Regions from separate parts of the Brevibacillus sp. HB1.4B genome, predicted to be linked through region 2. Evidence: predicted binding sites of a transcription regulator. Region 2 holds the regulator's gene; each other region holds the start of a gene.
The links. Region 2 encodes CtsR, which represses protease genes until heat stress. Its sites were predicted from a motif close to ATGGTCAATAAAGGTCAAACA; they were not measured.
Positions count from the first base shown of each region.

Region 1: the regulator CtsR is predicted to act here: its motif matches at 1,063-1,083, upstream of clpP (ATP-dependent Clp endopeptidase proteolytic subunit ClpP).
Region 3: the regulator CtsR is predicted to act here: its motif matches at 6,977-6,997, upstream of clpP (ATP-dependent Clp endopeptidase proteolytic subunit ClpP).

Region 1 covers NZ_JABSUT010000003.1:284,726-295,048, forward strand. The annotation lists gene tig (trigger factor) at 1-976, shown strand, start outside; gene clpP (ATP-dependent Clp endopeptidase proteolytic subunit ClpP) at 1,109-1,690, shown strand; gene clpX (ATP-dependent protease ATP-binding subunit ClpX) at 1,711-2,976, shown strand; gene lonB (ATP-dependent protease LonB) at 3,174-4,871, shown strand; gene lon (endopeptidase La) at 5,118-7,457, shown strand; gene yihA (ribosome biogenesis GTP-binding protein YihA/YsxC) at 7,454-8,101, shown strand; gene HP398_RS09270 (protein O-GlcNAcase) at 8,141-9,493, shown strand; gene HP398_RS09275 (DMT family transporter) at 9,542-10,323, opposite strand, start outside.
Region 2 covers NZ_JABSUT010000019.1:97-10,419, forward strand. The annotation lists gene HP398_RS29120 (UDP-N-acetylglucosamine--LPS N-acetylglucosamine transferase) at 114-1,235, shown strand; gene HP398_RS29125 (HAD hydrolase-like protein) at 1,265-1,951, shown strand; gene HP398_RS29130 (CtsR family transcriptional regulator) at 2,140-2,604, shown strand; gene mcsA (protein-arginine kinase activator protein McsA) at 2,621-3,139, shown strand; gene mcsB (protein-arginine kinase McsB) at 3,159-4,232, shown strand; gene HP398_RS29145 (ATP-dependent Clp protease ATP-binding subunit) at 4,299-6,749, shown strand; gene radA (DNA repair protein RadA) at 6,856-8,223, shown strand; gene disA (DNA integrity scanning diadenylate cyclase DisA) at 8,232-9,308, shown strand; gene pssA (CDP-diacylglycerol--serine O-phosphatidyltransferase) at 9,423-10,151, shown strand; gene HP398_RS29165 (nucleoside triphosphate pyrophosphohydrolase family protein) at 10,247-10,323, opposite strand, start outside.
Region 3 covers NZ_JABSUT010000011.1:270,158-280,480, forward strand. The annotation lists gene HP398_RS24670 (FecCD family ABC transporter permease) at 1-934, opposite strand, end outside; gene HP398_RS24675 (ABC transporter substrate-binding protein) at 1,200-2,210, shown strand; gene HP398_RS24680 (hypothetical protein) at 2,286-2,444, opposite strand; gene HP398_RS24685 (PAS domain-containing sensor histidine kinase) at 2,639-4,507, shown strand; gene HP398_RS24690 (DUF4023 domain-containing protein) at 4,543-4,677, shown strand; gene HP398_RS24695 (branched-chain amino acid ABC transporter substrate-binding protein) at 4,926-6,161, opposite strand; gene HP398_RS24700 (hypothetical protein) at 6,684-6,905, shown strand; gene clpP (ATP-dependent Clp endopeptidase proteolytic subunit ClpP) at 7,037-7,639, shown strand; gene HP398_RS24710 (H-type small acid-soluble spore protein) at 7,752-7,937, opposite strand; gene HP398_RS24715 (hypothetical protein) at 7,948-8,130, opposite strand; gene HP398_RS24720 (HPr family phosphocarrier protein) at 8,258-8,515, opposite strand; gene whiA (DNA-binding protein WhiA) at 8,565-9,512, opposite strand; gene HP398_RS24730 (gluconeogenesis factor YvcK family protein) at 9,521-10,323, opposite strand, start outside.

The DNA.
Region 1 (10,323 bases), on a different contig from region 2:
CAAAGCGACTGTAACTGTGAAGCCTGAAGTGAAGCTGGGCGACTACAAAGGTCTGTCCATCGAAGATAAAGACTTCTCTGTAACTGAAGAGAGCGTTGACGCTGAACTGAAGCGTATGCAAGAGCGTCATGCTGAGCTCGTAGCAGTAGAAGAAGGCGCAGCACAAACAGGCGATATCGCTGTAATCGATTTCGAAGGCTTCCAAGACGGAGTAGCTTTTGAAGGCGGTAAAGCGGAAGATTACTCTCTGGAACTGGGTTCCGGTACTTTCATCGCAGGGTTCGAAGAGCAACTGGCTGGCTTGAACATCGGCGAAGAAAAAGAAATTACCGTAACTTTCCCTGAAGAATACCACTCTCCTAACCTCGCTGGTAAAGAAGCGGTATTCCAAGTAAAGCTGAACAGCCTGAAGCGCAAAAACCTGCCTGCTTTGGATGATGAGTTTGCCAAAGACGTGAGCGAGTTCGACACGCTGGAAGAGCTGAAAGCAGACACCAAGAAAAAACTCGAAGAAAAAACAGCGCAAGAAAAAGATCAATATGTTCGTGAGCAACTCGTTCTGAAAGCAGCTGAAAGCGCTGAGATCGATTTGCCAGCAGTAATGGTTGAGCATGAATTGGATCAAATGGTAAATGAATTTGGTCAACGTCTGCAATACCAAGGCATGACGCTGGAACTGTACTACCAGTTCTCCGGCATGGATGAGAGCCAACTGCGTGATCAATTGCGTGCAGACGCAACATCCCGCGTTCGCACTTCCTTGACTTTGGAAGCAATCGGCAAAGCAGAAAACATCGAAGCAACAGAAGAAGATGTAACTGCAGAACTCGAGAAACTGGCTGGCGTATACGGCCGCCCAGCAGACGAGCTGCGCAAAATCTTCTCCGCACAAGATGGCATGGCTGCTCTGTACCGCGATGTGCAAACTCGCAAAACAGTAGATTTGCTGGTTGCAGAAAGCAAAGTAACAGCATAAGCTTAGAAGAACGCATGATTGGTCAGTGGGCAGGCTAACCCTGAGCGCTGGCTGTCAAGACCACAAGGCACGAGTGTATCGTGCCTTGTTTTTCCACCATTGACTTTTTTCGGCAAAGGAGGAAAATACATAATGTTAATCCCTATGGTCATCGAGCAAACAAGCAGGGGCGAGCGCTCCTATGATATTTACTCGCGCCTCCTGAAAGACCGGATTATTCTCTTGGGCACCGAGATTGATGATGAAATCGCCAATCTTGTTGTTGCTCAGCTGCTTTTCTTGCAGGCAGAAGATCCGGACAAAGACATATCGCTATACATAAACTCTCCAGGTGGTTCTGTTACAGCAGGAATGGCCATCTATGACACCATGCAGTACATCAAACCGGATGTGTCCACGATTTGTGTGGGCATGGCTGCCAGCATGGGTGCTTTCCTGTTGGCTGCTGGTGCAAAAGGCAAGCGCTTCGCTCTGCCAAATGCCGAAGTAATGATTCACCAACCGCTCGGTGGTGTGCGTGGGCAAGCAGAAGACATCCGTATTCATGCGGAATGGATTATGAAAACGAAGCGCCAGCTAAATGAGATTTTGTCTGAGCGGACAGGTCAGCCTTATGAACGCGTAGAGCAAGATACAGATCGCGATAATTTCATGAGCGCAGAAGAAGCAAAGGCCTACGGATTGATTGACTCTATTATCGAACGCAAAAACTGACCCGTTGTGAGGTGAAGCGCATGTTTAAGTTTAACGACGACAAAGGCCAACTGAAGTGTTCCTTCTGCGGCAAGTCCCAGGAACAGGTGCGCAAGCTGGTAGCTGGTCCTGGTGTTTACATTTGTGACGAATGTATCGAACTGTGCAATGAAATTGTACAGGAAGAACTGGGCACTGAAGAAGAAATCGATATGAAAGAAATTCCAAAGCCAGTGGAAATTCGCAAAATCTTGGACGACTATGTCATCGGTCAAGATATGGCGAAGAAGTCCTTGTCTGTAGCGGTGTACAACCACTACAAACGGATTAATTCCGGGGCGAAGATCGAGGATGTGGAACTGCAAAAATCCAACATCATGCTGATCGGTCCGACTGGTAGCGGAAAAACGTTGCTCGCGCAAACATTGGCGCGCATTCTGAATGTACCTTTCGCGATTGCGGACGCAACTTCTCTGACAGAGGCAGGCTATGTGGGTGAAGATGTTGAAAACATCTTGCTCAAGCTCATCCAGGCTGCTGACTATGATGTTGAGAAGGCTGAAAAAGGAATCATTTACATCGACGAGATTGATAAGGTAGCCCGCAAATCGGAAAACCCATCCATCACGCGTGATGTATCTGGTGAAGGCGTTCAACAAGCGCTTTTGAAAATTTTGGAGGGGACCGTTGCGAGTGTGCCACCACAAGGCGGACGCAAGCATCCTCACCAAGAGTTCATCCAAATCGACACGTCGAACATTTTGTTCATCTGCGGCGGTGCATTTGATGGCGTCGAGCAGATTATCAAGCGTCGTTTGGGTAAAAAAGTCATCGGTTTCGGTGCAGACTTCGGCGATGGCGTAAAAGGCGATCTAAAAGCCGGAGAATACCTGAAATACATTTTGCCGGAAGACCTGCTGAAATTTGGTCTGATTCCGGAGTTCGTCGGTCGTTTGCCAGTGCTGGCTACCTTGGAGCCGCTGGATGAGGAGACGCTCGTGCGTATCCTGACAGAGCCGAAAAACTCTTTGGTGAAACAGTACCAAAAACTGCTGAGTCTCGACGGTGTTGAGCTGGAGTTCGATAACGGTGCGCTCATGCAAATCGCGAAAGAAGCGATTAAGCGCAACACTGGTGCGCGCGGCCTGCGTGCGATTATCGAACAAATCATGCTCGATATGATGTATGAGCTTCCTTCCAGAGAAGACGTCAACAAGTGCGTGATTACCGAAGAAACGGTTCGCGACAAAGTGAAGCCGCAATTGTTGACCAAAGAAGGCCAGGAATTGCACGAAGAAACAGCATAAGTATTGTCTACACAAACCATCTCGTTATAGGCGAGGTGGTTTTTTTGTTGTTGGTTTATGTCTACGCTTGCGGGGCAATACTACTTGATATCGTTCAAGAGAAGCTTTACATATGCACAAAACGGTCAGGAACGTGTTCCCCTCTCTTCGGGGGACAAAAGTTGACCGCAAGCGAAGACGCATGGGAGGGACTGCATATGGACTATACGACATTGGTCATTGCTGTCATTGAAGTGGTTGTTGGTATCGTGATCGGCACCTACTTTTGGAACTTGCTGCGAGCGCAGAGAAACACGAAAACCTCAACCGAAAAGGAATCGCGTAAGGATCTTGATTCTATTCGTAAAATGAGAATGGTTGCATTGACTGAGCCTCTGTCAGAGAGAACAAGACCAGCGACTTTGGAAGAAATTGTAGGACAAGAAGATGGGCTTCGTGCGTTGCGTGCCGCTTTGTGTGGTCCCAACCCACAGCATGTCATTATTTATGGACCGCCTGGTGTAGGCAAGACCGCAGCGGCTAGGGTCGTGCTGGAAGAAGCGAAGAAAAATCAGCTATCGCCGTTTTCTTCTGATGCCAAGTTTATTGAAATCGATGCGACGATTGCTCGTTTTGATGAGCGCGGGATTGCTGACCCGTTAATTGGCTCTGTACATGATCCTATTTATCAAGGGGCAGGCTCGCTTGGGCAGGCGGGAATTCCGCAGCCAAAGCCAGGCGCTGTGACGAAAGCGCACGGTGGCATGCTTTTTCTTGATGAAATAGGGGAACTTCATCCTGTGCAGATGAATAAGTTACTAAAGGTTCTTGAAGACCGTAAAGTCATGCTAGAGAGTGCTTACTACAGCGAGGAAAATAACCAAATTCCTTCGCATATTCATGACGTTTTCAAATACGGTTTGCCGGCCGACTTCCGCCTGGTTGGAGCGACGACAAGGCTACCAGAAGAACTGCCTGCTGCGCTTCGTTCCCGTTGCCTGGAAATCTTTTTCCGCCCATTGAAGGCTGGAGAAATTGGGAGTATCGTGCGTACGGCCGTGCCTAAAATGAATATGAATATGGAAGATGGTGCTGTTTCCGTGATCGAGCGCTACGCGACCAATGGACGTGAAGCGATCAATACACTGCAAATCGCTGCGGGAATTGCCTTGACGGAAGACCGCAATGAAATCCAGGCTGCCGATGTGGAATGGGTGATGCACAGCAGTCAAAAATCGCCTCGCCCAGAAAAGCAGGTACATGATACACCGCAGGTCGGATTGGTCAACGGTCTTGCTGTGTACGGTCCGAACATGGGCAGTGTGATGGAGCTGGAAGTGACTGCTTCTCCCACCGCTGTTCCAGGTCAAGGTCGAATGGCGATGACAGGAATGGCTGAGGAAGAGGAGATGGGCAGCCGTAGCCGGACGATCCGCCGGAAGTCGATGGCAAAAGGATCGATCGAAAACGTTTTGACTGTCCTGAACAGAATGGGCGTCCGCCCGTATGATTACGATCTGCATATCAATTTTCCTGGAGGCATCCCTGTTGATGGTCCTTCTGCGGGCATTACCATTGCTACTGCGATCTACTCGGCGATTTTTAATCAGCCTGTCGATAATTTACTGGCCATGACTGGCGAAGTCAGTATTCATGGGAAGGTAAAGCCAGTTGGAGGTGTAGTTGCGAAGGTAGAGGCCGCCAAACAAGCGGGAGCGACCAGAGTCCTCATTCCACAGGAAAACTGGCAAAGCATTTTTTCAGACATGAAAGGGATCGAAATCATACCAGTGTCAACTGTCACTGAGGTAATTGAGCTAGCTGTACCGCAAGCTACTATGCAAGAAGAAGAGGCGACGGGATTTACTTTGCAAATCCCAGCAGAGGATCTCGCTTCCTCTCCGCTATCCCTGTAACAGTCGGGTATGCTCGCGGATTAGACATCGGATTGTGTTTGCGCTACAATGGAAAAAAGCTTCTGCTTGCAAAGAGCCTGAGGCCTTGCCCGGCCTGAAACGAGCTCCACAAAAAATGATTGCGAGATCTTTTTTGTCTCGTTTTTTGGGGCCGGGCGGGCGTTTGAAAAACGGCTTTGAGGGCCGTTTTTGTCTGTTATAAGGCTCTTTGTAAGAGGGTAGATCAACAAGGAGAGGTGCATCCGCTTGGGCGAACGTTCCGGTAAACGAGAATTACCGCTTCTCCCGTTGCGAGGATTGCTTGTTTATCCGACAATGGTACTCCATTTGGACGTTGGACGGGAAAAGTCCATCCGCGCATTGGAGCAAGCCATGGTAGACGATAACAAGATTTTGCTTGCGACACAGGAAGAGGTCCATATAGAAGAGCCAGATGCTGAGCAAATTTACAGTATTGGTACCGTTGCGCGTGTGAAACAAATGCTGAAGCTGCCGAATGGGACAATCCGTGTATTGGTAGAAGGCTTGCAACGCGCGAAGATCGAGGAGTATCTTCAACAGGAAGATTATTTCGTCGTGTCGATTACATATTTGCAAGATGAAAAAACAGAGCAAAACGAAGTGGAAGCATTAATGCGTTCCTTGCTGGGCCACTTTGAGCAGTACATCAAGCTGTCCAAAAAGGTTTCTCCAGAGACGCTAACCTCTGTGCAGGACATTGAGGAACCGGGACGTTTGGCAGATGTGATTGCTTCGCATTTGCCACTCAAGATGAAGGACAAACAGGAAATTTTGGAGACGACCAACATCAAGGAACGTCTCGAAATTCTTTTAACCATTTTGAACAACGAGCGCGAAGTACTAGAGCTGGAGCGCAAGATCGGCAACCGCGTGAAGAAACAGATGGAGCGCACGCAAAAGGAATATTACCTGCGTGAGCAAATGAAAGCTATCCAAAAAGAGCTGGGCGACAAGGACGGACGCCAAGGTGAAGTAGATGAGCTGCGTGCTCAGCTCGAAAAATCGGATGCTCCTGAGCGGATCAAAGCAAAGATCGAGAAGGAGCTCGAGCGTCTGGAAAAGATGCCGGCGACTTCTGCGGAAGGCTCAGTCATCCGTACGTATATCGATACCTTGTTTGCACTGCCATGGGCGAAGACGACCGAAGACAATCTGGATATTCATCATGCACAGCAAGTTCTCGATGAAGATCATTACGGCTTGGATAAACCGAAGGAGCGCGTCTTGGAGTATTTGGCAGTACAAAAGCTGGTAAACTCCATGCGTGGACCAATCCTTTGTCTGGTAGGCCCTCCGGGTGTCGGGAAAACATCTCTGGCCCGTTCCGTAGCGCGTGCAATCGGGCGCAATTTCGTTCGCATTTCCTTGGGTGGAGTACGCGATGAAGCAGAAATTCGCGGACACCGCCGCACGTATGTCGGTGCTCTCCCAGGACGAATCATACAAGGAATGAAGCAAGCAGGTACGATTAATCCTGTCTTTTTGCTGGATGAGATCGACAAGCTCGCGTCCGATTTCCGTGGAGACCCTGCTTCTGCGCTGCTCGAAGTACTCGATCCAAACCAAAATGATAAATTCAGTGACCACTATATCGAAGAGACCTATGATTTGACGAACGTCATGTTTATTACGACCGCAAACAGTCTCGATACGATTCCGCGTCCGCTCTTGGACCGGATGGAGGTCATCTCGATTTCCAGCTATACCGAATTGGAAAAGCTGAACATTTTGCGTGATTACCTCTTGCCGAAGCAAATGCAGGATCACGGTCTGGGCAAAGATAAGCTGAAAATGAACGACGATGCGATGCTGAAGCTCGTTCGTTTGTACACGCGAGAAGCGGGTGTTCGCAACCTCAATCGCGAAGCAGCTAATGTATGCCGCAAAGCTGCCAAGCTGATCGTGAGCGGGGAGAAGAAGCGTGTCGTGGTTACGGTAAAGACATTGGAGACACTGCTTGGCAAACCGCGTTACCGCTATGGACTGGCGGAGAAAAAAGATCAAGTCGGCTCCGTTACGGGTCTGGCTTGGACACAAGCAGGTGGAGATACGCTGAATGTAGAAGTCAGTATTTTGCCTGGAAAAGGTAAGCTCACCCTGACAGGGAAACTGGGTGACGTCATGAAGGAATCTGCGCAGGCTGCGTTTAGCTATATTCGCTCCCATGCAGATCAGTGGGGAATTGATCCGTCCTTCCACGAGAAGAACGATATCCACATCCATTTTCCAGAAGGGGCGATTCCAAAAGACGGTCCTTCTGCTGGGATTACCATGGCAACCGCACTCGTATCCGCCCTGACGAAAATCCCTGTGAAAAAAGAAGTGGGGATGACCGGGGAGATTACATTGCGAGGTCGGGTACTGCCAATTGGCGGGCTGAAAGAAAAATGCATGTCTGCTCACCGTGCAGGTTTAACCACGATCATTTTGCCAAAAGACAACGAGAAGGATATCGAGGATATCCCGGAGAGCGTACGCGGTGAACTGTCATTCTATCCAGTTGATCATTTAGATGAAGTGCTGCGTCACGCGCTAACTAAACAGCCAGTAGGTGACAAAGCATGAAAGTAACATCATCAGAGTTTATTATCAGCGCGGTTGGACCGAAGCAGTATCCTACGGATGGTCTCCATGAGATCGCGCTGGTAGGACGCTCCAACGTAGGGAAATCATCCTTGCTCAATAAAATGATGAACCGCAAAGGGCTTGCCCGGATCAGTTCTCGTCCGGGTAAAACCCAGACATTGAACTATTTCCGTGTCAATCAAATGCTCTACTTCGTTGACTTCCCGGGTTATGGGTATGCAAAGGTAGCGAAGACGATCAAGGAACAATGGGGAAAAATGATCGAGGGCTATTTGAAAAACCGGAAAGAGCTTCGCTTCATTATTCAACTGGTCGATATTCGCCATGCTCCGAGTAAAGACGATATTGCGATGTACGATTGGTGCAAGCAAATCGGGATCCCTACCGTAGTCGTAGCGACGAAAGGTGATAAAATCGCTCGCGGGCGTTGGCTACAGCATACGAAGATCATCCGTCAAAGCCTGAATTTGCGCGGGGATGATACGATCATTGTATTTTCCTCGGAGACAGGTCAAGGCAAGGATGAACTGTGGGCAGAAATCATGCGTCGTATCCGTGCTGGCGAGGAAATGGCCAGGGAGACGGCTGCCAAGGCTGAGGAGACTGCTCCAGCCAATGAGTAATTCTTAGACCCAATTCGTCGTGGGGAAGGGAGCATCTGAGTGAGCGGGAGTGCTTGCTTTGCTGTACGTGGTGTGATCGAAGGCTTCTATGGAACACCTTGGACACATGAAGAGCGGCTGGATATGATCGACTTTTTGCACCGACATGATTACAACGCGTATTTCTACGCTCCAAAAGATGACGAGTATCTGCGGGAACGCTGGATGGAGTCGCTCCCTACAAAAGCCAATCAACAGTTAGAAGAGTTGATCCAGCGGGCAAAGACTCGCAACATGCAGTTTATTTATTGTCTGGGTCCTGGGCTCAGCATGGAATATACGAATCGTCAGCACTTGGAGCTATTAGGCAGGAAGTATCGGGATTTGTATGATCGTGGTGTGCGTTACTTTGCGCTATTGTTCGATGATATCCCCATGCATCTGTTGCATGAGAAGGATGTAGCCGAGTTCGCCCATTTGGCGGAGGCGCATGCCCAGACGACGCTTTATGTGTGGGATTTGATACGGAGCTGGGGCGAACCAGTCAAGTTGGTTGTCTGTCCTACACAATACAACGGGATTGGAAAAGAAGCGTACATCATGTACCTCGGCCAGCATCTGCCGTCAGAAATTGATTTGTTTTGGACGGGACGATTCGTCTGCTCGCCCTACCTAACGGATGGTGATGCCATTCGCTTTCATGAGTCTACGGGTCATCAGCCATTTTATTGGGACAACTACCCGGTGAATGATTTGGCCATGGCGAATGAACTACATATCGGTCCATTGCGTCACCGCGATCCTGACCTGTGGCAATACGCAGCAGGCTATGTGGCGAATGCGATGTCTAGACCAGAATGCTCGAAGATTCCTTTGATTACGACGGCAGCTTATTTGCGAGATCCGATCGGCTACGATCCTGATACGGTATGGAAACAAGCCATAGAGGAAGTAGCGGGACAAAAGGATGCAGATGCTTTCTTTACCTTTGCGGATAATGTGCAAAGCTCGTTTTTATGCGAGGTGGAATCGCCGCGATTGCTAGAAGCGATCCTGACCTTCCGCTTTCATTTTTTGCAGGGAGATCGGCAAAAGGCCATTGCTGACTTGACGGCCCTTTTTCAGAAGATGGAGGATTCGGCAGACAAGCTGTTGGCAGGGATGACGAATCAGAAGCTTGCAGAAGAAACGAGGCCGTGGGTGGAGAAGTTCCATCTGTGGACAAAGGTCGGTCTGTCGGCAGTCGCTCTCATTGATCAGGGGACAAGAGGGCGACTTCCACAAGCAGCGTATCACTTGCTCCGGCTCAAACAGTGGCTCAAAAGAACGGAACGTTACCCGCAAGAAGTGTGCGGACCGATCATGCAGCTTTTTGTGGATGCCGTAATGCTAGAGGTCAAGAAGAGCTCATAAAAAAGTTCCTTTCCCGCAGGGGAGAAGGAACTTTTTTGCTTTTTCGAATCAGGCGGATTCACGACTCTCATTTGGTTTTCTCTGACGGAAATTCCGCAACCATTCTTGAATCGGCAGTTCAGCGAGAATCATGCCAGTGAAAATCAGGAGACATCCGGTCAGCTGTCTTCCATTCAATACTTCATGAATAAACACGTAGGAGGTGATTGCAGCAAAAACGGGCTCCAAAGCGAAAATGAGAGCGACCCGCGTCGAGCTGGTTTGTTTTTGCAAGGCCGTCTGCGCGAGAAAGGCCAGTGCCGTAGCGAAAATAGAAGTGACGATCAAACCAAAGGCCACCTCTGGGATGAACAAGATCGTCGGATCAAAAGCACGACTCCAATCCTCAAAGAAAAAGGCGTACAGCCAGCTCATAACAGCTACCGTGCCTAATTGCGTAATGGCAAGGGGCAATGCTGCAAAACGAGGTGCGTATTTGCCGGTAGAGACGATTTGCATAGCGAAGCAGATTGCACCGAAGAATACCAGGGCATCACCGAGATTAAAGGAGAACGACTGGCTCTGTGTCAGCAAATACAAGCCGAACGCTGCTAGAATCACGCCGACGATAGCGAGAGGTTTGACACGCTCACGCAAGAGCAAAAATGAGAAGAGCGGTACCAATACGACGGCTAAACCTGTGATAAAGCCAGCTTTGGACGGCGATGTATACAAAAGTCCTACGGTCTGAAAGGCATATCCCAGACAGAGCCAAAAACCGAGGATGACGCCTGCACGAAGTAGTGGCCCTCTCCATTCAGAGTTCTGCCCACGATAACGATTGCGGATGA
Region 2 (10,323 bases):
TAGGCCGAATGACCGACAAGTTCCCTCTTGCAGACGGGTCTTGGGGTAGACTAACATGAGAAGGTACCTGATCCAGGCGTTGGAGTAGGCGAGGTTATGAAGGAGAATCGTTCATGAAAAAAATTCTAATCTTTTCCGCTTCCATCGGTAACGGACACAACCAGGCAGCGCGGGCCATGCAGGAAAGCTTGGCCGAGAGTGGTTGCACATCAATGATCATCGATACGTTGGAATATATTAGCCCCACCTTTCACAAGATTTTGCTAGAAAGCTATATGAATCTGTTAAGGCTGTCACCCAAGATGTGGGGAAGGATTTACCATAATACGGAAAAAACCCGTTTCTTCGATATGAATGTGCTGATGAATAAGTTATTGGCAAACAAACTGAAAAAGCTGATCAACAGTGTACAGCCTGATGCCTTTATTGCTACGCATCCGTTTGCAAGCTGTATGCTCTCCGTCCTGAAGGGGAGAAATGATTGGAAGGAACCAATCTATACGATCATTACTGACTATACCATCCATCCTTCGTGGATTAATCACCATATCAATTATTACTTCATCGGCCATGAACAACTGTATTACTTGTTAGACGTTTATCGTCAGGATCATCAAAAATTCATTCCGATGGGCATTCCCATTATGAAAAAATTCAGCTTACCATTGGACCCTGATTTGATTCGGCAAAAGCTGGGCCTCGCTCCTGGACAAAAGAGCATTATTCTTTCAGGGGGCGGATTGGGTCTCGGCTCGATGGAAAAGGTATTAGATGGTCTAGAAGAGATTAACATTCCTCTGAAAACTTTTGTGTTAACAGGGACAAACGACAAGCTGTACAATAAAGTGATAAATCGTACGTATCGCCATGAAGTCGTTCCACTAAAATTCATCAATAACTTCCATGAATACTTGGAGACGGCTGATTTAATTGTCACCAAATCAGGCGGACTTACATCAGCTGAAGTAATGAGTAAACGGGTACCCATGATTATTTACAACCCTCTGCCTGGACAAGAAGAGAGGAACAGCCACTTTTTGCTCAATAATGGATGTGCGGTACATGCCAATCTCTCGGAGCAATTGATTTACTTTATCGATGAACTATTGCATAGCCCGTCCAAGGTGGACTATATGCGTAGAATGGGACAGAAAATTTCAAAGCCAGATGCTGCACAACGAATTACCGAGTTTATCATGGATGATATGAATATGTTGTCAAGAGAAGTAGAATAGCTGCCTAGCCAGACAAAATGGAGGAACCCATGACTGTACCATTCGCCATATTATTTGATATGGATGGCACGTTACTGCAAACAGAAAAGCTATCGACCCCCGCATTTATTCGAACGTTTGACCAGCTTCGTCAACAAGGGCTATGGCAAGGGGAAACCCCTGACGAGCGTGAACTGATCAATGTACTGGGAATGACGATCGAGCAGATCTGGGACAAATTGCTGCCGGGCGCGAGTGAGGAAGCCATTCGCTCAGCAGACGCCTTCTTGCTAGATAATGAAATCCAATTACTCAAAGAAAGAGTGACCGAGCTATATCCGGATGTAAAATCAACCTTGGAAACACTGCGTGAGAAAGGATTTGCTTTGTTTGTAGCAAGTAATGGGCAAGAAGAGTACATCGATGCCATTTGTCAGGAATACGAGTTAAAGCCGCTGATGACCGATCTGTACTCAGCCGGCCGATTCCGTACGCATTCCAAAAATGACCTGGTTGCAAAATTGTTGTCGGATTACAAAATCGGGCAAGCCATCATGGTAGGAGATCGTCACTCCGACGTGGAAGCAGGCAAGACAAACGGTTTATTTACCATTGGATGCGACTTCGGTTTCGCCAAACCAGGGGAGCTTGATGGGGCAGATGTCATCATCACCAGCTTCACTCAGCTACTGAATCATTTGCCAGCAATCGACACCAATACACAAGAACAAACATAAACCATTCCTCAGGGAGTGGTTTTTTTGTTGATCATGTCCAAGTTTCAAGCGACCTTCTTTTGCCCACACTAGAATGTGTAAGGGACACTTGCGGGCACGCACTAAACCCATTATAATTAACGTCAAAGATAGTCAAAGTCAATAGGTAACCTCATAAGAACATACACAGAGGAATAGGAGGCGATGACTTGCGTAACATCTCGGACATCATTGAACATCACTTGAAAAGCATCATTACAAACAGTCCCAATGGATCGATCGAGATTCAGCGTAGTGAGCTTGCCGACCATTTTCAATGTGTGCCGTCTCAGATCAATTACGTCATCAATACGCGCTTTACCGTTCAAAAAGGATACATTGTAGAGAGTAAGCGCGGGGGCGGCGGGTATATTCGTATACGCAAGGTGCAGATTGTCAGCAAAGCACGCTTGCAGGAATTGCTAACAGAAGAACTGATTGGTGAGAGCATCAGTCAGAGCGTGGGAAATGCGATCGTAGAAAGACTAATGGAAGAAGGATTAGTCAACATCAGAGAAGCCACCTTGATGAAAATCGCTACCTCGCGAAATGTATTGACGCTAGAAGCTGAATTGCGGGATCGTTTGCGGGCAAATATTTTAAAGCAGATGATCGCAGCAATCTTGTTGAAGTAAAAGGAGGTATGATGTTATGAACTGTGAGGAATGCGGAAAACGACCGGCGACACTTCATTTGACGAAAATCGTCAATGGCGAAAAAACCGAATACCATATTTGCGAGCAGTGTGCTCATGAAAAAGGGGACGTCTTTACCGGCTTTCACAACTTCAGCATCAACAATCTCCTGTCAGGACTTTTAAAATTTGATCCCATGCAAAAGAATGGACGCGAAACGGCAACGAATAAGCCGCTTCAATGCGAAACATGTGGACTCACATATTCTCAATTTAGTAAAAGTGGACGATTTGGCTGTAGTGATTGCTACACCTTTTTGGGTGACCGACTGGACCCCCTTTTCCGCCGGATTCACGGAAACACACAGCATAGTGGAAAAGTACCAGAGCGTACCGGTGGCAAATTGAAGATCCGTAAAGAGCTGGAACAACTAAAGCAAGCACTGCAAAGTCATGTCGCAAGTGAAGAGTTCGAGAAGGCAGCAGAAATGCGTGATCGAATTCGAGCATTGGAACAAAAAATGGCCCAATCGTAGCAAGGGAGGTTAGCTGGTTATGTCCCAAAAGCAGTTTATGCAAAACCCGTGGAGCAATTGGATGAAAGGAGAAGGTCCTGATTCCGACATTGTCATTAGTACACGGCTGCGTATCGCCCGTAACCTGCGCCAGCACCCCTTTCCGTTATTGGCAACGGACTCGCAGGGCGAGGAAGTCGTCAGAAAGGTAACGGAAGTAAGCGATTCGGAGGCAATGCGCAAAAGGCATCAGCTTCAGGTCATCCAGATGGATCAAATTAACCCATTAGAAAAAAGGGTACTCGTAGAAAAGCATCTGATTAGCCCTCATCTGGCAGAGGAATCTCGCAAAGGTGCTGTATTACTTCGTGAAGATGAGTCTGTCAGCATTATGGTTAATGAAGAAGACCACATTCGAATACAGGTACTATTACCCGGGTTTCGTTTGAACGAGGCATGGGAATTAGGTACGAAGATAGACGACATTTTTGAGAAAAACTTGAACTACGCTTTCGACGAAACACGAGGATATCTGACAAGCTGCCCAACCAATGTGGGTACGGGTATTCGTGCATCTGTAATGCTGCACTTGCCGGCTCTGGTGATGACGCAGCAGATCAGCAGAATTTTACAGGCAATTAATCAAGTTGGTCTAGTTGTTAGAGGAATTTACGGAGAGGGCAGCGAAGCTCTAGGGAATCTTTTTCAGTTATCCAATCAGGTCACACTGGGGATGTCTGAGTCAGATATCCTTTCCAATCTCTACGGTGTAGCCAGACAGATTATTGAGCAAGAGCGTGTGGCACGTACTTATTTGCTGGAGCATACCCGGGTTTCTTTAGAGGATCGGATTTTTCGGTCGTATGGCATCCTGATGTACGCTCGCACAGTAGAGTCAAAGGAGGCGGCTCAGCGCCTGTCCGATGTACGTTTGGGGATTGATCTAGGTATTATTCCAAATGTATCTCCGCTCGTCCTAAACGAACTGTTGGTCACGACACAGCCGGGGTTTTTACAACACCACGCTGGACAAAAGCTCACTCCGGACCAACGCGACGAAAGAAGGGCACGGCTGATTCGCGAACGTCTGCGCGTAGTAGAATCACAAGAGTAATCGTAATGGTATCACGCAATTGTTAACCATATAGAGAAAAAACACGGTTATACGGAGGTGTACGATATGATGTTTGGACGTTTTACAGAACGAGCACAAAAAGTACTGGCGCTTGCCCTGGAAGAGGCGGTTCGTCTCGGACACAAAGATATTGGGACAGAGCATGTGCTGCTGGGACTCATTCGAGAAGGCGAAGGGATTGCGGCGAAGGCATTGCAATCACTTGGGCTTGGCCTCGATAAAATCCAGAGTGAAGTGGAGTCGTTAATCGGGCGAGGAACAGAGCAGTCCGGTAGTAATTACACACCAAACTATACACCTCGCGCCAAAAAGGTTATTGAACTGTCAATGGACGAAGCCCGCAAACTGGGTCATACCTATGTGGGGACTGAACATATTTTGCTTGGCTTGATCCGTGAAGGAGAGGGCATTGCTGCGAGAATCATGAACAATTTGGGCGTTAGCCTGAACAAGGCACGTCAACAGGTGCTCCAGCTCCTTGGCAGCTCGGAAATGATGGCATCTCATCAACCGTCTGGAGGGAACCCAGCGGCGAATACGCCGACATTGGACGGCTTGGCAAGGGATCTGACTGCAATCGCTCGTGATGGCGGACTGGACCCTGTCATTGGTCGCCAAAAAGAAATCGAGCGTGTGATCCAAGTACTTAGTAGACGTACTAAGAACAACCCTGTTTTGATTGGGGAGCCTGGCGTCGGGAAAACAGCTATCGCAGAAGGTCTTGCCCAAAAAATCGTGAACAACGAAATTCCAGAGACCCTTCGTGATAAGCGCGTCATGACACTCGATATGGGAACCGTTGTTGCGGGAACCAAATATCGTGGTGAGTTCGAAGATCGTCTGAAAAAAATCATGGACGAAATTCGCCAAGCAGGAAACATCATCCTGTTTATTGATGAGCTGCACACCTTGATTGGTGCTGGTGGAGCAGAAGGCGCAATTGATGCCTCCAACATTTTGAAGCCTGCTCTGGCACGTGGCGAGCTACAGTGCGTGGGTGCCACTACGCTGGATGAATATCGCAAGTACATCGAAAAAGACGCGGCACTGGAGCGTCGTTTCCAACCGATTCAGGTTGATGAACCGACACCGGAGGATGCGATTCGTATCCTGCATGGCCTTCGTGATCGTTACGAAGCCCACCATCGTGTCAAAATTACCGATGAAGCAATCGAGCAGGCAGTAAAACTGTCTGACCGCTATATTACGGAACGCTTCCTGCCTGACAAGGCTATCGACTTGGTCGACGAGGCGGCCTCCAAAGTTCGCTTGCAATCCTTTACGGTTCCACCAAACCTCAAAGAGCTGGAGGGACGTCTGGAAGAGGTACGCAAGGAAAAAGACGCTGCCGTACAATCACAAGAGTTCGAGGAAGCAGCAGCACTTCGCGATCAGGAGCAAAAACTGCGTGAAGAACTGGATAAAACGAAAAAAGACTGGAAAGAGCGCCAAGGCCAGCTGAACATGGAGGTTACGCCAGAAGACATCGCGCAAGTAGTGGCGAGTTGGACGGGTATTCCTGTATTGAAGCTGAAGGAAGAAGAAACAGAGCGTTTGCTGAAGATGGAAGAGATTTTGCACGATCGCGTCATTGGTCAAGATGAAGCAGTCAAATCCATCTCGCGTGCAATCCGCCGTGCCCGTGCTGGTTTGAAAGATCCAAAACGCCCGATCGGCTCGTTTATCTTCCTAGGACCTACTGGTGTGGGTAAAACTGAATTGGCTCGTGCCGTAGCAGAGACGCTTTTCGGTGACGAGGATGCCATGATTCGTGTAGATATGTCCGAGTACATGGAGAAGCATTCCACCGCTCGTCTGGTCGGTGCCCCTCCTGGCTATGTAGGCTTTGATGAAGGCGGTCAGCTGACCGAAAAAGTGCGTCGCAAGCCTTACTCCGTCATTTTGCTGGACGAAATCGAGAAAGCTCACCCAGACGTATTCAACATCCTGCTACAAGTATTGGATGATGGTCGTCTGACAGACTCCAAGGGACGTACCGTTGATTTCCGCAACACGGTTGTCATTATGACTTCCAACGTCGGAGCAAGCATGATCAAGAAAAATACGACGCTCGGCTTCACGACCAACGATTCGGAAAGAAAGTACCAGGATATGAAGGACAAAGTCATGGATGAGCTGAAAAAGAGCTTCCGTCCTGAGTTCTTGAACCGTATCGACGAAGTCATCGTGTTCCACTCTTTGGAGCAAGAGCACATCGAGCAAATCGTATCTCTCATGACAGAAGATCTGCGTAAACGTTTGAAAGAGCAAGACATTGATTTCCAATTGAGTGAAGAGGCCAAGAAAGTATTGGCAAAAGAAGGCTTTGATCCGGCCTATGGTGCGCGTCCTCTGCGTCGTGCTATCCAGCGCCACATCGAGGATAATTTGTCCGAGGAATTGCTCAAGGGCACGATCAGTAAAGGCGATACCGTCAATATCGAAGCCGAAGAAGGCAAGCTGGTTGTTAAGCGCCTCGAAAAAACGAAATCATAAGCTGGATTGAAACGTAATAGAATGCCTCCTGATTCGGGAGGTATTCTTTTTTTGGGTGCGTAATTATGATAAAAGTAGAGAAAGAAATCCAAGTGAGGGTGCGACTATGTCAAAGTATAAAACGAAATACGCGTGTCAAGAATGTGGCTATGAATCGCCAAAATGGATGGGAAAATGCCCGGGGTGTAGCAGTTGGAACACCTTGGTGGAGGAAGTGACCGTAAAAAATCCACATCGTCACGAAGGGATGAGCGGCGGCCAGCGCCAATCTGCGATTCCATTGACTCAGGTAGCCAGTGAAGAAGAGCCACGCATGGATACCACGATCGGAGAATTGAATCGTGTTCTTGGTGGAGGACTTGTTCCGGGTTCACTCATTTTGGTTGGAGGAGACCCCGGAATCGGAAAATCGACATTGCTTTTGCAGACATCTTTTGCCTTGGCTCATCAAGGGGCAAAGGTTCTCTATGTATCTGGAGAGGAGTCGGCAAAACAAATCAAAATTCGCGCGGATCGACTCCATTTGCAAACGCCGCCGATGTTTGTATTGGCAGAAAATGATTTGGATTTGATCGAACAGCATATTAATCAAGTAGACCCGGATGTGCTAATTATTGACTCGATCCAGACCGTGTTTCACCCGACGATCCAATCGGCTGCTGGAAGTGTCGCACAAGTGCGGGAGGCGACTGCCCAATTGATGCGGATTGCAAAAGGGAAAGGAATTGGTACCTTCATTGTCGGTCACGTTACCAAGGAAGGCTCCATCGCCGGACCGCGTATGCTTGAGCACATGGTAGATGCTGTTCTCTATTTTGAAGGGGAGCGCCACAATACGTTTCGAATTTTGCGCGCCGTCAAAAACCGTTTTGGTTCGACAAACGAAATCGGTATTTTCGAGATGAAGGATCGCGGTTTGGAGGAAGTGGCGAATCCGTCTGAGATATTTTTAGCAGAGCGTCCATTTGGTGTTGCGGGTTCCACGGTCGTAGCCAGCATGGAGGGCACACGTCCCGTTTTGGTTGAGCTACAAGCACTCGTTGCCCCGACCAGCTTTGTAACCCCACGGAGAACGGCAACAGGGGTCGATCATCAGCGTGTGGCGATGATCATGGCAGTGTTGGAAAAGCGTATGGGCATGATGCTACAAAATCAGGATGCATATGTAAACGTAGCAGGTGGGGTCAGATTGGATGAGCCAGCGGTTGATTTGGCGATTGCCGTAAGCATTGCAAGCAGTTTCCGTGATCACGCTACCAATCCGCATGATGTCGTTATCGGAGAAATTGGCTTGACTGGTGAGGTGCGCGGTGTCTCTCGTATTGAGCAACGAGTACGAGAAGCACATAAGTTAGGCTTTAAGCGTGTTATCATCCCGGAGAAAAACATCCGCGGTCTGGATGCGCCAGCAGATATTCAAGTGATTGGTGTGAGTAATATTGCCGATGCGTTGAACGAGGTGATAAGGAGGTAGGAGTGGGCATGCAGGGGAACATCAAAAGAGCTCCGCAATTCGGTGATGTGCTTCGTCTCGTGGCACCCGGCACACAGCTTCGTGAAGGATTGGAAAATGTTTTACGGGCCAAAACCGGGGGCTTGATCGTCATTGGGTGCGGTCCAGAGATGAAGACGATTGTCGATGGCGGTTTTTCCATCAATTGTGATTTTTCTCCTGCCCATTTGTATGAATTAGCGAAGATGGATGGGGCGATTATAGTAAGTGAAGACGCAAAACGTATCCTGTACGCGAATACGCAAATCTTCCCACCCTCCTCAGTCCCCACGAGCGAGACGGGGACACGGCATCGTACAGCGCAACGGACAGCCATTCAAACGAATCATCTGGTCATTGCTATCTCTCAGCGTCGCAATGTGATCACGTTGTACCAGGGGAATTTCCGGTATGTCTTAAGTGAAATCAGTGTCATTTTGGCCAAGGCGAATCAGGCTGTATCTACCCTTGAGAAATACAAGGCCGTTCTTGATCAAACATTGACGAATCTTGGTGCGTTAGAATTTGAGGAGCTCGTAACTCTACACGAAGTTGCCTCGGTTTTGCAACGGATTGAGATGGTGTTACGTATTAAGACAGAGGTCTCCAAGTACATATGTGAGCTAGGGGTAGAAGGAAGGCTCGTCAGTATGCAGTTGGAGGAATTGGTTTCAAACATTGAGGAAGAGGCACACATGCTTATTCGGGATTATTCCCGAGATCCATCCTATTCACCTGATCTCGTGTTGCGGGACATGAAAAAATTAAACTCGGAGGAAATGCTGGAACTCACTTCTTTTTTGCGAACGCTAGGGTATTCCTCCAATGCCAGTATGCTGGATGAATCCGTTTCCCCTAGAGGTTATCGGATCCTGTACAAGATCCGGCGTTTGCCCGTTACGATCATCTCAAATCTGGTAGAGCATTTTCATCATCTGCCGCGAATCATGATGGCAACGATTCAGGAATTAGACGAAGTGGAAGGCATTGGCGAGGTACGAGCGAGAGCGATTAAAGAGGGGCTGAAACGGATTCAAGAACAAGTGTTCATTGACAGACACATTTAAAGTAGAATAGGATAAAGGCATTATTTGTATTCAACATTTGCCTAGGGGACTTGGATGAAAACAAGGTCGACAGGATAACCTGCTCCTTACGCAAAAGAAATCAGGAGGTAGTCTATGTTCGTGAAATCGTTACCGAACATACTAACCGTAAGCAACTTGTTTCTGGGAGTTTTAGCAATTATTCTTGCGTTTCGAGGCGATCAATACGTCGAATATGCAGCGATCACAGTGATCATTGGTATGCTGGCAGACGGGCTGGATGGACGTGTAGCTCGTATGTTGAATGCCCAAAGCGAGTTCGGAAAGGAATTGGATTCACTTTCGGACGTCATTACGTTTGGGATTGCGCCAGCGTTCATCATGTATGTTGTCGTCTTGCAACACTTTGATTTGCTTGGGATTCTCATTACAGCCATTTTTCCGATCTGTGGTGCGCTGCGTTTGGCGCGTTTTAACGTACAGGCCGGGGTTCCGGGGTATTTCATCGGTTTGCCGATTACGGCAGCGGGGGGCGTACTGGCTACGCTCGCACTCTATCACCAAGTATTCACTCCGGTATTGCTTGCCGTAAGTATGTTGCTGCTTGCCTTTTTGATGGTATCAAAGGTCAAGTATCCTAACTTTAAAAAAGTGGGGATTCCAAAGTCTGCTTACTGGATCACACCCATTATCATCGCGATTGTGGTTGTTGTAGCGATTAAGTATCCGCAGCAATTTCCAAAAATCGTCTTCCTGCCACTTGCTTTTTATGCACTGTACGGAATAAAAAAAAACGTTGACTTTCTTGTCAAAAAATTACGCAAGCGTAAAAACAAAGAGGAAGAATCCGTTCCGTTTGAATAGTTACGGCATAAAAAAACCCACACTTCAATGTGCGGGTTTTTCTTTTTTGTATGCAACTTTTTTTAGGGTTCATTCGTAATACGAGTAACGGACTTTTAAGACAGATTGAAGACACCCAAAGTATTCAGTCGGTTGGATTCTTTCTGAAGCACATCTTCTAGCTTAATGTCAG
Region 3 (10,323 bases), on a different contig from region 2:
AACGCATCGGCATCAATACAAGGCGAGAAAGCAAATCAGCGCAGACCAGAAAAGCTCCACCGAAGACGATCGAATAGGGAATCAACCATCGATGATCAAGACCGACTAAAAAACGACAAAGATGCGGGATGATGATGCCCACAAATGCAATCGGTCCGGCGAGCGCGACACTCCCACCTGCCAAGAGCACCACGATCAATATCGCTATAGCTTTTACCAAGATAATCTTTTGGCCCAGACCAGTCGCCACATCATCACCGAGTACCATCAAATTTAACGAACCGGTCAGTAGCATAGCGCCTAACCAGCCTACTAGCAAATAAGGAATGATCATAAAAAAATGATCGAGCTGTCTTCCCTCCACAGAACCAACTAACCAGTAAAAAGCCTCTGTCATCGTCTTTTCTTGCAGCAGCATAAACAGAGAGGTCACAGACGAAGCAAAAGCGGCAACCGCTGCACCCGAAAGTGTCAGCTTAATCGGAGTCATGCCTCCCCGCCCAGCGGAAGCCAACCCGTATACAAGCAGAGCAGTCACACCCGCTCCGATAAAGCCTGCCCACATCATTTTCGACACTGGGAATTGCGAGCCAAAAACAACAATCGTCGTCACAATAGCTGCTGCAGCTCCAGCGTTCACACCAATAAGAGATGGTGAAGCCAAAGGATTTCGAGTCAACGCCTGCAACAAAACACCTGCTACAGCGAGGCTGCTCCCCACCGCTACCGCTGTAAGTGTACGCGGCATTCGGGAAGTCGTAATAATCAAATGTTCCTCTGAACCGGAAAATTGGGTGTATGCCTCTACTGCAGTAATGAGCGAATACCGATTGATTCCGAAAAGGATACTAGCTACCATCACGACTGCCAGGACGACGAGTCCTACTATGAGTACAGTAGTCTTTTGCAGTCGGCTGGACAAAATCACATTCACGCCTGTTCCCTTCTTTCCGTTGCATTCTACCTATTCTGTCTATTCGCTACATATGTATGTAAGTTTCTCCCACTAATCAGTCTAAGCTTGCGGATAGGGCTAGTCAATGATATTGATTTTTATTATCGCTATTGGAAAATTCAGCACAAAAATATCTATACTTTTCCTTTCGTTCCAAAAAATATATTGACACATTGTCATATAAGCATATACAGTAGTGAAGAAAAATGATAATCATTATCAGTTAAAAGGGGGATTTTCCATCATGCGCAAAACTTCCCTGCGTTTGATGCTCGGGGCTATGCTTTCCGCTGTGATGCTCGTAACAGGTTGCGGGGGACAGGCAACGTCTACATCCAGCTCATCTTCTTCTACTCCAGCTGCGTCAACAACTACACCTGCACCGGCAGCGTCTGAAGAGAGAGAAGTAAAACACTTTATGGGGTCAACAAAAATAAAAGGGACTCCTCAGCGAGTGGTCGCTCTTACTAGTGAAAGCACAGAGGCTGTTCTCGCATTAGGGATTACGCCAGTTGGGGCTGTCATGAGTGGCCTCGGTAAACCTGGTGACCCATGGCATCCACATATTAAAGAGAAAATGAAGGATGCAGTTGAATTGGGTGACGAGAACCAACCGAATGTTGAACTGATCGCCAGCCTGAAGCCAGACCTGATTCTGGGAACAAAAGGACGCCAAGGGCAAGAAAAAGTATACGCTCAGCTTTCCGCGATTGCCCCAACCGTCTTCTCCGAGGATCTCGTAGGCAGATGGAAAATCAACTTTGCACTTTACTCCGAAGCGTTGAATAAAAAAGCTGAAGGCGACAAGCTGATGGCTGATTTCGATAAGAAGATTGAAGAGGCAAAAGGAAAACTGGGTGACAAGACGAAGATGAAAGTCTCTGTCGTTCGTTTCGTAGCTGGAAAAACTCGTCTTTACTTGAAAGACACTTTCTCTGGCGTTGTTCTGAGCCAGCTCGGCATTGCTCGACCAGCCTCCCAAGACATCGATGAGTTCAAAAAAGACATTCCAAAAGAGCTCATGGCTGAAATGGATGGCGATGTCATGTTTTACTGGATCGGTGATTATTCCGGTGATGGATCTGCCAATAAATACACCGAGGAATGGATGAAAGATCCGCTCTATCAAAAACTGAATGTCGCGAAAAACAATAAGGCATTCCAAGTTGACGAAGTGATCTGGAACGTAGGTGGCGGTATCCTTTCTGCTGAACTGCTTGTTGATGACATCGTAGAACGCTTCTCCAAACTGTAGGCTATATACTTTCCGATACCGTCAATAAAGCAGGAGTGGTTGAGATAACCACTCCTTTTCTTTTACCTACTGGCATTATTGATCGAGTTCCTTACTTCCAGCAGTATCCTTACTGGGCAGAATCGGATCTATTTGTTCAGGTTTACGCGAATAAGCTTTGTTTGTAACCAAAATCGTCGCACCGATGATGACGATAAAAATGAGCACCAACGCAACGATAAAACCAGTTGTCATGCATACACCCCCGACTTTTTTCTAACTCTCATTATAGCTGATTTCCATGCGAGTCAGAACCTTCATGCATAACCAATTCATTATGGAATAACAAACTATTCCAAATTTTGATAGGAAAATGGGTCTTATATCTCGAATAGTTACGACAACGCTATCTCACTCAAATACTTGATAGACTATGCGGGGGAAATCTGATGAACAAGCTTAATACCCCTTTCTTATGGAAAAAGAAACGCTCAAAAAAGGAAATCACGCAAGTGTTATTTCCAGATCAAATATTAAAAGCATTTTTTCACTTTACGACGGATGCCATCTCGATTAGTGATCTCGATAACAATATCGTCTTGGTGAATCATGCTTTTGAGCAATACTACGGTTGGTCCATGGAGGAGATTTACGCTTCACCGCTCTGCTTCATTCCAGACGAGTATAGGAGCGAGACCAAACAGTTATTTGATGCGGTCAGGAGCATGGGTGTCTTACTAACCAATTACGAAACCATCAGGCAGCGAAAAGATGGCACGAAGATGGATGTCATTCTGTCGGCTGCTCCAATCAAAGATGAAACGGGAAAAATTATTGGTGCTTCCTGTATTACCCGTGACATTTCCGACCGCAAAAAAATTGAAGAGGCCTTGCGTCAAACCGAAGCCAAATATCGTCTCCTCATCGATCATACCCAGGATATCGTGACGATTTATGATTTATCCATGCGACGCATCTATGCATCCCCATCAATCGAGCAATTGGGATTTGTTCCAGCCGAGGTTACTTCCCCTAACAATCTGCAACTCACACATCCAGAGGATATCCCTATGTTCAGGGACAAATTTCAAGAGATCATGGCAACGAAACAACCCGTTCATTTCGAGACGCGCTCTATGGATAGGAACGGAAACGAGGTTTCCTTCGAAACACGCGGTATCCCCATTTTAAGCGCGGTAGGAGACGTACAAAACATCATGTTAGTCTCGCGAAATGTCACAGAACGCAAATACTCTGAGGCCGCCTTGTTTAAAAGCGAGAAAACGAACAAAATCATCTCGGAATACACAGATGATCTTATTCTAATTACGGACAAAAACGGGGATATCCTCTATCTCTCCCCTTCTCATTCACGCGTAATCGAAACGAGTGAAAATTGCCGTCAGCTCACCTTTGCTGACATTCATCCAGAAGATCGGCAAACAGTCATTGACCACTTTCATCATTTGCTGGTGACCCAAGAACCAAAGATATGCGAGTTCCGTTTCCAAACGAAAAATAACAAATGGATCTTTCTCGAATCAAAGGGTGCCCCCATCCTGACGAAAACGGGAGATTGTGATGGCTTTATCATCGTATCGCGGGATATTACAGAACGCCGAAATAACGAGGAATTATTACGGAAGGCTGAAAAGCTGTCCGTGATTGGGGAGTTGGCTGCTGGGATCGCCCATGAGATTCGCAATCCCCTAACATCCTTGAAAGGCTTTATCCAATTTCTTTATCCGAGCATGAATGATAACCAGCAGTACGCTGATATCATGCTCTCTGAACTGGACCGGATCAATTTTATTGTGAGTGAATTGCTAGTCTTGGCAAAGCCTCATAGCATTCAAATCAAGCCTCTTCCGCTCATCCCTTTGCTGGAAAGCGTCTTGGCACTATTGAGGTCGGAAGCAAACTTGAAAAACATCGATTTCTGTACCGCATTTGCTTACCATCCGATCATTGCGGGAGAAGAAAACCAGCTCAAGCAAGTCTTTATCAATATCATTAAAAATGCCATTGAAGCGATCGACGGACATGGAGAGGTTCATATTGCCACCGCCTTAAAAGACAATCATCAGGTGCTCATTACGCTCACGGATACAGGCTGTGGAATCTCTGAAGAAATGATTCACAAGCTGGGTGCCCCCTTTTTCACGACAAAAGAAAACGGGACTGGCCTCGGCCTCATGATCAGCAGCAAAATCATGAAAGACCACAACGGTAGCCTGGAAATTAAAAGCAGGGAGCACGAAGGTACAGTGGTAGAGATTACACTGCCGATTGTACAGGACCAAATTGGGTCATCCTAGAAAGGTGTACATCCCATTATCAGCGGAGGTGCCCTATGGATTTCACCAAAATGAGCACAAGTGAGTTTGTGGCCAAAATTCGCGAATCCCAAGCGAAAAACCTGCGTAGCAGACAGCATCAGGGCTATGGTCATCCGGAACAGCGGCTGCCCAGCAAGCAACGAGTATAACAAGCAAAAACCCACCTGCGAGCTCACTGCTGGGCCAGGTGGGTTTTTGTTTGTTATTGTGGATCCTGCTTATTCAGGTTACGATCTCTTTCAGACTTTTGCTTTTGGGTGCCTTGCGTCTTGCTGCTGTGTCCTTGGTTGCCGCCATTCTTCGTATTACGATTGTTTGACATCAGAATCCCTTCCTTTTCATTCTGGTATTCATGCCAAACGTAGTATGTCCCAAACGGCTGATTCATAATGAAGAATTACTTCGCTTCACCCATAAATACTTTCTTTCCATCCTCATACTTGTACACATATACGGAAGCAAAGTCGTTGTCGCCTTTTTCATTGAATGTTACGTTGACGAATTTGCCTTTGTAATCTTTGGTTTTGTGAACAGCTTCCAGCACTTGTTCACGAGTTGGCTTTTTGCCGCCATTTGCTTTGATCGCTTCTTCCAGACCGTTCAGCATAACCCCCATGGAGTCATAACCAAACGAAGTGAAGATCCCTACTTTGTTGCCAGTCGCGCTCTCGAAATCTGTGATCCATTTCTTGCCGTCTTCGGTAGCACCAATATCACCAACAGTAGAAGTAAAGACTACGTTATTCGCATTTTCCGCACCAGCAATTTTCACCATGTCAGCGGAGTCGTAGCCATCGCCACCCATGAAGACACCCTTGAAGCCTTTTTCACGTGCTTGCTTCACGATGATCCCTGCATCAGAGTAGTATCCACCGAAGTAGATCATCTCTGGATTTTTCGCAAGGATTTGGGTGATGATTGCACTATAATCCTTCTCGCCTGCCGTTACCCCTTCATAGCCGAGAACTTGTACGCCGTCTTTTTCAAATTGCTTTTTCACTTCTTCTGCAAGACCTTGTCCATAAGCAGCCTTGTCATGCATAACGAAAGCCGTTTTTACATTCAATTGATTTTTGGCAAAAATAGCAGCCTTAGAGCCTTGTTGATCATCACGCGCACAAATACGGTGTACGATCTTCTTGCCTTGCTCAGTCAAATCGGATCCCGTTGCGGAAGGAGATACCATTACGAGCTTTTCTTGTTCATATTGCGCTGCTGCTGTAATCGAAGCACCTGTTGTAGCATGGCCAACTACTCCGACTACGTCAGGATTTGAAATCAACATTTGTGCGACTGCTACCCCTTGTTTCGGGTCAGCTTGGTCGTCTTGCGCGGACAATTCAACATCAAAGCCAAGTGCTTTGAATGCCTCCTTTTTTTCTTTCAACGCATATTCAGCACCAGCTTTTGCTGTGCTTCCGTAGTCGGAGTACTGACCAGACATCGGACCAACTACAGCAATCACGAGCTTCTCAGTAGCTCCGCTTGCACCGCCCGTGCTTCCTCCGCTATTGTTGCTCGGCTGTGGTGTCGCGCTTTGTCCACCAGTCCCCGTACCTCCACCGCAGCCCGCGAGCAATGTGCTCAGAGCAAATGTTGCAGCCAGTATCGACAATGATTTCTGTTTTTTCATAGCAAAAACATCCCCCTCTTTATTTATGAGCAAACTATGAATCACAATCTTATTGTAGGATATTTTAGAAAATTTGCAATAGAAATGATTAAAAGAAGAATCAATCAAAAAGCCTCTATCGCTGTCTGCTAATAGAGGTGTATGACGTATTGCATCAAGGAAATAGCCACTTCTCCGCATAAAAATAGCTATCTTGATGAAAAGCATCTCATTCATTTCTAGAACAAATTGGAATAATTAGCTTGTAAGTGCGCGTTTTGCATCGTGATCTAGGTCGAGAGCTTGCGAAGCATACACATCCCTCTACTCTTTCCATATATCTCCTATGCAACTCTCCCGCCAAACATGACCAGACTATAAGAAAACCTTTAGCGACGCCTGTTCATGAGCAACCACATTTTTAGCGGAACGATTTCATGTGCTCTGGAAAGTACGTTGAAAAAATAAATATCCCACGAACAAATGTTTTTGTGCACAACCTGTGCATAACATTGTGGATAACTTTCGAAAGTGAGGCTTGCCATGGCAGGGGAACGTTTTTTTCTCATTTATCAAGAGGCCAGTGACGAGGAATGCTTATTGACCATTGAACCATACAAAGATCAACAGGAGCTAGCGGAAGCCATCAATCAGCTGCAAGCCAAACAAATCGATGAGTATACGATCATCAAGGGAAAAAAGATGAAGGCCACACTGAAACTCGCCGTCGATTTGACCGAGGCCGATGAGAATTCTAAGGAATGAATGTTTTCTTTTTGGAGTAGGTTTAGACAAAGGGAATTTGGCAAACATGGTAGTGAGGGCGCGCACTTATGTGTTTGACCTTCATTGACCTTTTGTGTATGATATTGTTACAAAGAGAGGAGGAAGACTAGATGCATATGAATTTAATTCCAACCGTCATTGAACAGACGAACCGCGGGGAACGTGCTTACGACATTTATTCCCGCCTGCTCAAAGACCGCATCATCTTTCTGGGAACCCCAATCAACGACACCGTAGCCAATATCGTTGTGGCACAGTTGTTGTTCCTTCAGGCGGAAGATCCGGAGAAAGACATTCACTTGTACATAAACAGCCCAGGCGGTTCTATTACTGCTGGTATGGCAATTTACGATACTATGCACTTCATCAAGCCAGATGTATCCACCATTTGTATCGGAATGGCTGCTTCGATGGGAGCATTCCTGCTGGCTGCTGGGGCAAAAGGCAAACGCTTTGCTCTGCCAAACAGTGAAGTCATGATTCACCAACCATTGGGTGGTGCCCAAGGACAAGCGAGCGACATTGAGATCGCCGCAAAACGTATTTTGAAGATGCGTGATCATCTGAACACTATCCTGGCTGAACGCACTGGACAGCCTTTGGAGCGCATCCAAAAGGATACCGATCGTGACAACTTCCTCTCTGCCGCAGAAGCAGTAGAGTACGGATTGATTGACAAAGTAATCACTTCCGAACCGTCTTCCAAAAAATAAGAAATACGTAGTAAAAAAAGCACTCGTGCCTGGACTACTGGCCGAGTGTTTTTTTTGTATGCCGAGCAAACCCCAAGAGGCTTCCCTTGATTTGCCCGGCTTTTTCAATGGATCATTGTGACACTTCCATTAACTGACTGACATACACCGTCCGGCTATGTCCTGGATTTTTTTCCTCATGCACACGTGCTGTTGACGTTTTTTCGTCTACAGCATCGATCCAAACGGCTTGTCCTTCGTACTCTACCTTGATATGGTCGTCGGAGCTCATAATGGCTTGTGCTCTCGTTACATTCATAAGCGGCTCCCTATTGCTCATCTTCAAGGGCTTGCTTGGCTGACGACGCCCCTGTCATTGTGTCAACACTGGTTTCTTCAATCAGGCCGTTCTGGTCGGAAACGATCCCTCCCCCTAGTCCTTCGTTAATCATCCGGTCAATGTCCATGTCAAAGCAATCGCGGCCTTCGTGGCACGAATCACGGTTACTCATGTCTGATTCCTCCTTCATGCAATATACATGGTTAGAAATGCCCTGCCCGAAGTGAATTGATACATATTCATCAAGATGACCAACAAAAAAAGACACCTCCCTTAAGGGAAAAGTGTCTCTCGTGACTCTATTCTTCCTTGCTTACCAGATTCGTAAGGCTAGTGACTGCCTGGGAGGCATCCGGCCCTTCTGCCAAAATGGTAATTTCTGTTCCAGAGCTGATTGCGAGGCTCATGATACCCATGATGCTTTTCGCATTAACCTTCTTGTTGCCTTTTTCTACGAATACTTCCGATGCAAAACGGTTAGCCTCCTGTACGAAAAAGGCTGCTGGACGAGCTTGCAAACCGGTCTTTAACTGAACCACGACCTGCTGTTGAACCATGAATGGACCTCCTTACTTGTAGACTATTATCCTTTAGTATAACATGCATCTACATCGAAATATTTTGTTTTTCTCGTATTTTGTCAGCGATTTCGTTAATTTTTCGCAAGCGGTGGTTAATGCCCGATTTGCTCACTACTCCGCTTGGCACCATCTCGCCCAATTCTTTCAAATTGATATCAGGATGAGCCAATCGTAGCTCCGCAACCTCACGCAGACGTTTTGGCAAATTCTCCAATCCCATCTCTTGATCGATGAGCTGAATATTTTCCATTTGTCTGGTGGCTGCATTCACCGTTTTGTTTATGTTGGCGATCTCACAATTGTGTAATCGGTTTACTGAGTTCCGCATGTCCTTTACGATTCGGACGTCCTCGAAATACAGAAGCGCCTGATGAGCCCCAATCAAGCTCAAAAACTCTGTAATCTTTTCGCCTTCTTTAATATAGAGAACATACCCTTTTTTCCGCTCGATGCACTTGGCATTTAGTTTATACCGATTGGCGATCTTGGTCAATGCTTCGCAAAAATCCTGATAGGAAGTGAAAATCTCCAGATGATAGCTGGATGCCTCTGGATGATTCACAGATCCCCCCGCCAAAAAAGCCCCCCGCAAATATGCAGCGCGGCAACAGGACTTTTTCACGATCTCAGGAGCGATTCCTGGGATAAACGACAGGCTTTGATCCATGATGCCCAAGTCTTGCAAGATATCATTGGCCTTATTCGGAATACGCACAATGTAGACGTTGTTCTTTTTCAATCGCATTTTTTTGCGAACCAGCAGTTCAGCGTGTATCTGAAACAACCTCTTGATTAGCGTGTAAATGCGTCGGGCAATCGCCGCGTTCTCTGTCGTCACATCCAGCACCAGTCGTCCGGCTCCAAACTGCAGACTTCCATTCATTCGAATCAAGGCTGAGAGCTCTGCCTTGCTGCAGCAATCGGCACCCTCCGTCATGGTAAGTTCTTTTTTGGTATGCGCGGCGAATGACATCGACTTCACTACTCCTTCTCTATCTTCAGCACCTTCCGTCTTCGTTTGACGAGTGACACAACCTGCTTGCTGACAGCATGTGCATCATGACGTAGGTATCCGTCCTCAAATGTGACTAACGGCTTCGCCACCACATTTAAACCGAGTTGGCGCAATTGCTTTAAGTCACATCGGACAGGAGCTGCTCCTTTTTCCGTATATTTGTCCAATACATGGGTAGGCAGCTCGGCTGAATTGACAATGATCGTATCCAGAAATGGTCTATCTACATGGTCATACATGACATTGACGTGCCTGGATGCAGAAAAACCGTCTGTCTCCCCCGGTTGTGTCATGACATTACAAATGTAGATTTTCGGGGCTTGTGCGCGTGTAATCGCTTCAAATAACCCGCGTACTAATAAATTGGGCAGGATGCTCGTATACAAGCTGCCAGGCCCAATCAAAATGGCATCCGCGTCGGCAATGGCCATCAGGGCTTCGCTCAGAGGAACAGCGTCCTCCGGATCAAGGAATACCCGCTTGATTTCTTTGCCAGTCAACGGTATTTGGGATTCTCCGATTACGAGAGATCCATCTGTCATTTCCGCTTTCAACTGAATCGACTGCGTGGAAGCTGGCAATACATCTCCACGTACTGCCAAAACTCCGCTTAGTGTTTTGACTGCGGTGACAAAATCTCCAGTGATTTCGTTCATCGCTGCAAGTAATAGATTTCCCAAATTATGCCCTGCTAATCCCGTGCCTGTGGAAAAACGATATTGCATGACTTTTTCCATCAACGGCTCTGTATCGGCCAGAGCAGTCAAGA